DNA from 2 places in the Devosia lucknowensis genome. Region 1 is predicted to be linked to the other one. Evidence: predicted binding sites of a transcription regulator. Region 1 holds the regulator's gene; the other holds the start of a gene.

Region 1 (3,376 bases):
GACCCACTCCATGCAGCAGGCCGCCCGCGTCTCGCAGAAGACCGCGTTCTTCCACCTGGGCAACCTCATCGAGCAGGGCGACACCGAGGACATCTTCACCAATCCGGTGAACAAGCAGACCCAGGACTACATCATGGGCCGCATCGGCTGATCGCCGGGCGACGGAGGACCATTACCATGCCCAATACCGGCACCGACCACATCGTCACGTCGTACAACGAAGAACTCGCCGCCCTTGCCCAGGCCATCGCCGAAATGGGCGGTCAGGTCGAAGTCGCCATCGAGAACGGCACCCGTGCACTCCTCCGGCTCGATCGCGAGCTGGCCGACGTGACCATCATCGCCGACCAGCGCATCGACGACATGCAGCGCCAGATCGATGAGATGGCCGTCTCCATGATCGCCCGTCGCCAGCCCATGGCCAGCGATCTGCGCGCCATCATCACCGCCATCCACGTCGCCAACGATCTCGAACGCATTGGCGACATGGCCAAGCAGCTTGCCCGCCGCTCATTGAAGCTCGAGGGCATCAACCTGCAGCCGACCTTCTACAACGGCGTCAAGAACATGACAGCCCTGGTCTCGCGTCAGGTCAAGGACGCACTCGACGCCTATGCCAACCGCGAAGCGGCCGCTTCGGTCGAGGTCTGCAACCGCGATGACGAGGTCGATGCCATGCACACCTCGCTGTTCCGCGAACTCCTGACCTACATGCTCGAAGATCCGCGCAACATCACCACCTGCACGCATCTCCTGTTCTGCGCCAAGAACCTCGAGCGCATCGGTGACCACGCCACCAATATCGCCGAACGCGCCTATTATCTGGCCACCGGCAAGCAGCTGACGAGCGACGTCCAGCAGCTGCAGCGCCAGCAGATCAAGGCGTGATTGCCTTGCCTCTCCCCCTGGGGAGAGGTCGGCGCACCGCGCCGGGTGAGGAGGCCTTAGTCCGAACGCCGCTCCCCGTCTCCCCTCCTTCAGGGAGAGGTGAGGTGGGGATAAAGCCAAGAATTCAGAACTCTCGGGCGACCTCGGTCAGTCCGATCGACGGAGCACGCCATTATGCCCGCCACCATTCTCGTCGTTGAAGACGAAGGCGATATCGCCATCCTCCTGCGCTACAACCTCGAAGCCGAGGGTTTTCGCGTGGTCACGGCTGAAAGCGGCGACGAAGCCCAGCAGGCCATCGCCGAAAAACTGCCCGATCTGATCCTGCTCGATTGGATGCTGCCCGAAATCTCGGGCATCGAGCTCTGCCGCCGCTTGCGCGCCCGCGAGGAAACCGCCCGCGTCCCGATCATCATGCTCACCGCCCGCGGCGAGGAAGAGGAGCGCGTACGCGGCCTCTCCACCGGCGCCGACGACTACGTGGTGAAACCCTTCTCGGTGCCCGAACTGCTGGCGCGCATTCATGCGCTCCTGCGCCGCGCCAACCCCAACCTCGTCACCGCCGCCCTCAAGGTCGGCGATCTTGAGCTCGATCGCACCACCCACCGCGTCCGCCGCGCCAACAGGGACGTCCACCTTGGCCCCACCGAATATAGGCTGCTCGAATATCTCATGCGCCACCCGGGCCGTGTCTATTCGCGTGAACAACTGCTCGATGGCGTCTGGGGCAACGACGTCTATGTCGACGAGCGCACCGTCGACGTCCATATCGGCCGCCTTCGACGCGCCATTAACCGGGGCAAGGAGTCCGATCCGATCCGCACTGTGCGCGGCGCAGGCTACGCCTTCGACGAGCGCTTCGCCGCCGTCGCCTGAAAATAGCAGGGCCCGCCGAAGCGGGCCCTTTCTGTTATTTGCGCAGAAACGCGATCAGGTGCCGGTTGAATTCCTCGGCATGGCTCACATTGAAGCCGTGCGGCGCCCCAAGCACCACGACCATCTCGCTGCCCGGGATGGCGGCATGCGTGCGCGCGCCTGATCCTTCCACCGGCACGATCCCGTCGGCATCGCCATGGATCACCAGCGTCGGCACCGTGATCGCCTTGAGATCATCGCGGAAATCGGTCGTGCCGAACGATGCCATGCAGCCCAGCGCGGCGGTCTGGTCCGACTGGTGGCAAAGCGCGATCGCTTTTTGCCGCTCGTCCTCGCTCACCTTGAGCACGCCGTTGGCCGAAAAGAAGTCCTTGGTGAACTGGTCGAAGAAGGCGGTGCGGTCCGCCTTGATCCCCGCCTCCATCTCGTCGGCCTTTTCCTTGGTCAGCGGACCATCGGGGTTATCAGGCGTCTTCATCATGTAGGGCGGCACTGCCGCCGCGAAGACGACCGAATGCAGCTTGCTCTCGCCATGCTCGGCGACATAGCGGGCGACTTCGCCCCCGCCCATCGAAAAGCCCACCAGCGACACGTCGGTGAGGGCCTTGGCCTCGATGATGTCTGCCACGTCATTCGCCAGCGTCGAATAATCGAACCCGCTCTCGGGCTTGTCCGATTGACCGAACCCGCGCCGGTCATAGGTGATGACGCGAAAACCGGCCCCGGCCAGCGCCTGCACCTGATGCTCCCAAGCCTTGCCTGAAAGCGGCCAGCCATGGATCAGGATAACGGCGCGGCCGCTGCCGCCGGTGTCTTCAGTGTGCAGGCCGATCGATTGGGTCGCCATGGATGCTCTCCTTTTTGGCGTAAGAACGAAATCTCCCCACCAGAACGGCGCCACGACTCCACCGTTCCGGAATGACGGAAATGTTGCCTTCCGCTCGCGACTCGGATCCGGCCCATCGACACCCATTAGTTGTAAATTTTGGTTACAAGTCCCGCTGGAATGCCCAGCGTCGATTCTTCTTTAGCCACTGAATAAGAACGATAAATTCAAAAGTATGACTTGAGTTGCAAAAAGTTTTTGCATCTTCAATTGTTGACAACAAGTCCTGCCCTCTGCTTGCTTGTGGCGGCTGGCACCATTGAGCGCTTCTGCTCAGGTCCGGCGCGGGACCATAGAGACCACGTCCAGGCCCGCAGTTTTGAGGAGAAATCAAATGCTGAAGCGCACGCTTTTGGGCGCGGCTCTTGCCGCCCTTGCGACCTCTGTTTCCGTGGCGGAAACGGTCAACATCGACGCAACGCAGGTTCAGTTCAGCGGTGTCGAGCTCTATTCCGATATCCAGTATTCGACATCCGCCCTCGGCCTCATGCGCAATGAGCTGTATCTCGATCTGATCCGCCCAACCTCCGCCGAGCCCGCGCCTGTCATCGTTTTCATTACGGGAAGCGGCTGGCGCGCCGTCGAGCGCGAACGCCTGATCCCGCAGCTCGTCCGTTTTGCCGAGGCCGGCTTTGCCGTCGCGACCATCGACTACCGAGGCATCGGCGAAGCCAAGTTCCCCGAGCCGCAGAAGGATGTGAAGGCGGCCGTGCGCTACCTCCGCGC
Region 2 (3,376 bases), on a different contig from region 1:
TCCAGCGCGCGCCGGTGAGGCCGCCCCGCTTGAGCGAAAGCGCAAATCCCACATCGGGCGGGATTTCAAGGCCGGTAAAGAGCCGGGGCATGACAAGCCTCCCTGGCGTTGGTTGGTCGCCTGCACCTGCACAATTCTCCATCCAGCATGTGACAGAGCTGCAAAGTATCGGCAAGATTCGCGCCACCGACCCTAACACAAACACTTTATCGGACCAGTCCCAGTGTCGCAGGGGACCGATTATCCTTGTCATTCAATGGTTCCGTCCCCATATTCCGAGCCAAGTGGCAACGCCAATTGCCCCCGGCGGTGGAATGACCGCGTCTAATTTGGGAAAGGGAACCAAAGAATGGCTGAATATGACCGTCAGACCCTCGGTGCGCGGGCCGGCTCGGCCGCGGCCATCGACGAGGGCCTTCGCAGCTATATGCTGCGCGTTTACAATTACATGGGCCTCGGCCTTGTCATCACGGGCCTCGTGGCCTTCTTCGCCGCCCAGGCTGCGATCACGTCCGATCCGTCGGCCGCCGTCGGCCAGCTCGAGAACGGCACCTACGTCACCCAGTGGGGCGCTCTGCTCTTCGGCAGCCCGCTGTCCTGGGTCATCATGCTCGCGCCGCTTGGCTTCGTGCTGGTGCTGAGCTTCGGCATCAACAAGCTCTCCGTACCGGCCGCACAGGCCGTGTTCTGGGCCTTCGCCGCGATCATGGGCCTGTCGCTCTCGTCCATCTTCCTGGTCTATACCGGCGCTTCGATCGCCAAGGTGTTCTTCATTACCGCCGCGACCTTCGGCGCGATGAGCCTGTACGGCTACACCACCAAGCGTGACCTGACCGGCATGGGCAACTTCCTGATGATGGGCCTGATCGGCATCATCATCGCCTCGATCGTGAACATCTTCATGGGCTCCTCCATGCTCGATTTCGCGATCTCGGTGCTCGGCGTCCTGATCTTCACCGGTCTGACCGCCTATGACACCCAGAAGATCAAGGAAAGCTACTCCGAGAGCTACGGCGCCGACGTGCTGGCCAAGAATGCCATCATGGGTGCCCTGTCGCTCTACCTCGACTTCATCAACCTCTTCATGATGCTGCTCCGCCTCTTCGGTAACCGCGAGTAACCTTCGGAAGACTTGATGGTCCGATCAAAGATTTTGGTTGGACGCTGATCGGGACCGCAGCCTACAAGGGCTGCGGTCCTTTTCTTTGCAAGCAGCCATGTCCGACACCCTCCTCCGCTCTTTCACCTGGTCCGACGTTCCCGCCATCACGGCGATCTACCGGCATTATGTGGACCAGACCGCGATCACCTTCGATACCGAAGCGCCGGGCGAGGAAGCCATTGCGGAAAAATATGCGGGCCTCAAGAAACTGGGCCATCCCGTCATCATCGCCGAGCGTCAGGGCAAGGTGGTGGGCTATGCCTATGCCAGCTTTTATCGCCCCCGCGCCGCCTACCGTTTCACCTGCGAGGATTCGATCTATCTCGATCCCGCGGAGACCGGCCGCGGCCTCGGCAAGCGGATGCTCACCGAACTGCTGACACAGTCCAAGGCCTTCGGTTTCAAGCAAATGCTGGCGGTGATCACTGCCGACACCGCCAATTCGATCGCCATCCACGAAAAGTTCGGCTTCGAGCGCGTCGGCTACTACAAGGCGGTCGGTCTCAAGTTCGACCGCTGGCACGATATCGTGCATCTGCAGAAGGCGCTGTAGAGGCCCAGGACCTAGCCCACCACCACCAGATCCGGATCGAGCACGCGCAACACCTGGCTGAGGTCGTGGCCGCGCTTGAGAATCATGCCCTGCTGGTTGGTGACCATGTATTGGCCCTGGCGATTGCGCAGCTTGGGGTTCTTCTCGACGACGAAGAGCGGCCGTTCGGAGACGCGCGCATAGATGGAAAAGAGGGCGCGGTCCTTGAGGAAATCCATGGCGTAGTCACGCCATTCGCCCTTGCCGACCTTGCGGCCATAGACCGCCAGAATCTGCGTCAGCTCGCGGCGGTCAAAGGCGACCACCGGTTGCACGGGCCGGTTGGGCTGGCTTGTGGGCTCGCCCACATGCACCAGCGCCAGAGTGTTCCGGTTATCGTTTGGAGGACCCTGCACGCGCCTATTTATCCCGTCATCGGACCTTCATGATCGGCGCATTTTCACGGCTTGGCAAGCAGGCGAAGATTCCCCATTTCGGCCACGATTTGTCCCTTACCCCGCCCCATTGGACCGGCACTGTTCAACCATTGCCTCCAGTGGCTGGCAGCTGGGCCGATGAGCCCCCAAACCAGTAGGCCCGATTGCCAGCCGCCCCAAAATGCAATGACCCCAAGTCGTCTACCGCCCACTCCCGCCCCCGGAGTGGGCGTTTTCTTTCGGCCTATGCCGTTGGTGCCGGGCGCTAGAAGTCGTGCATGGCTGCCCCGAGGATCGGCCCGGGCAAGCCGTTTTGCTCCCGCTGGATCAGGATAGCGATCCCGCCGTCGGCTGCGCCGACCTGCTCGATGGGCAGCTTGACCTCGGCGCCGGTGGAGGCTTCCCACATGCCCACCATCTGCCGGTCGACGACGACCTGCGTATAGACCATGGATTTGCCGGCATTCTCGCCCTTTTCGATCGCCACTTCCGCCCGGCGCACATAGCGCACCAGCCAGATCGTCGCGTCGCCGAGCGCCGCATTGGCGGGCGCCTCAAGCTTGAGCATGTCGTTCTGTACCGTCAGCGATACATCGAGGGGCAGCGTCGCACGTCCCACGGACGCCTGGACCTTGTCACGCTTCGAGCCGACAACCCCTTCCGATCCGTTCACCACCATCTGCGGGGTGAAGATGCGGGACGAATTCCAACCCCGGGCATAGGCCCGCTGCAGGTCGGAATAAGCTTTCGATCCAAACGTGTCTTCCCAGCCGATATAGTCCCAGTAATCCACATGATAGGCCAGCGCCACCACATCGCCACGCTCGGCAAGGCTGGTGAGCATGGCATCGGCCGGCGGGCATTGGGCGCAGCCCTGGCTGGTGAAAAGCTCGACCACCGCCTTGACCCTGCCGCCCGACGACTGCGCCATCGGATGGCCCGAGAGGGCGAGGCAAAAAGCGGATCCGGCAAGAGCGGTGAAGGAGCGTCTCGTGAGCATGGGCGGTGTTGTAAGCCGGGCCCCATTCGCCTGCCTAGTCAAAAGAGGGTGAGACTCCGCGGATTCGCATTCGGACAAAGAAAATGGCGGCCACCGGGGGCCGCCATTTCCACGCAATCTGCAATGTAAGCGCTGCTTACGCCGCGACGAGGCTGCGCAGCACGTAGTGCAGAATGCCACCGTTCTTGAAGTAGTCGAGCTCATTGGCGGTATCGATCCGGCATAGCGTTTCGATCGTCACGACC

Evidence for each region. The regulator PhoB, encoded in region 1, activates phosphate uptake and scavenging genes when phosphate is short. The targets are predictions, from matches to a motif close to TGTCATNNANCTGTCAT.
Region 2: the regulator PhoB is predicted to act here: its motif matches at 2,125-2,141, upstream of CCK88_RS16400 (DUF2794 domain-containing protein).

The regions. Positions count from the first base shown of each region.
Region 1 covers NZ_FXWK01000001.1:1,828,257-1,831,632, forward strand. The annotation lists gene pstB (phosphate ABC transporter ATP-binding protein PstB) at 1-151, shown strand, start outside; gene phoU (phosphate signaling complex protein PhoU) at 178-888, shown strand; gene phoB (phosphate regulon transcriptional regulator PhoB) at 1,063-1,764, shown strand; gene CCK88_RS08955 (alpha/beta fold hydrolase) at 1,799-2,611, opposite strand; gene CCK88_RS08960 (alpha/beta hydrolase) at 2,985-3,376, shown strand, end outside.
Region 2 covers NZ_FXWK01000002.1:830,481-833,856, reverse strand. The annotation lists gene thpR (RNA 2',3'-cyclic phosphodiesterase) at 1-91, opposite strand, end outside; gene CCK88_RS16410 (Bax inhibitor-1/YccA family protein) at 350-1,120, shown strand; gene CCK88_RS16405 (GNAT family N-acetyltransferase) at 1,218-1,715, shown strand; gene CCK88_RS16400 (DUF2794 domain-containing protein) at 1,727-2,077, opposite strand; gene CCK88_RS16395 (DUF1223 domain-containing protein) at 2,397-3,131, opposite strand; gene acnA (aconitate hydratase AcnA) at 3,268-3,376, opposite strand, start outside.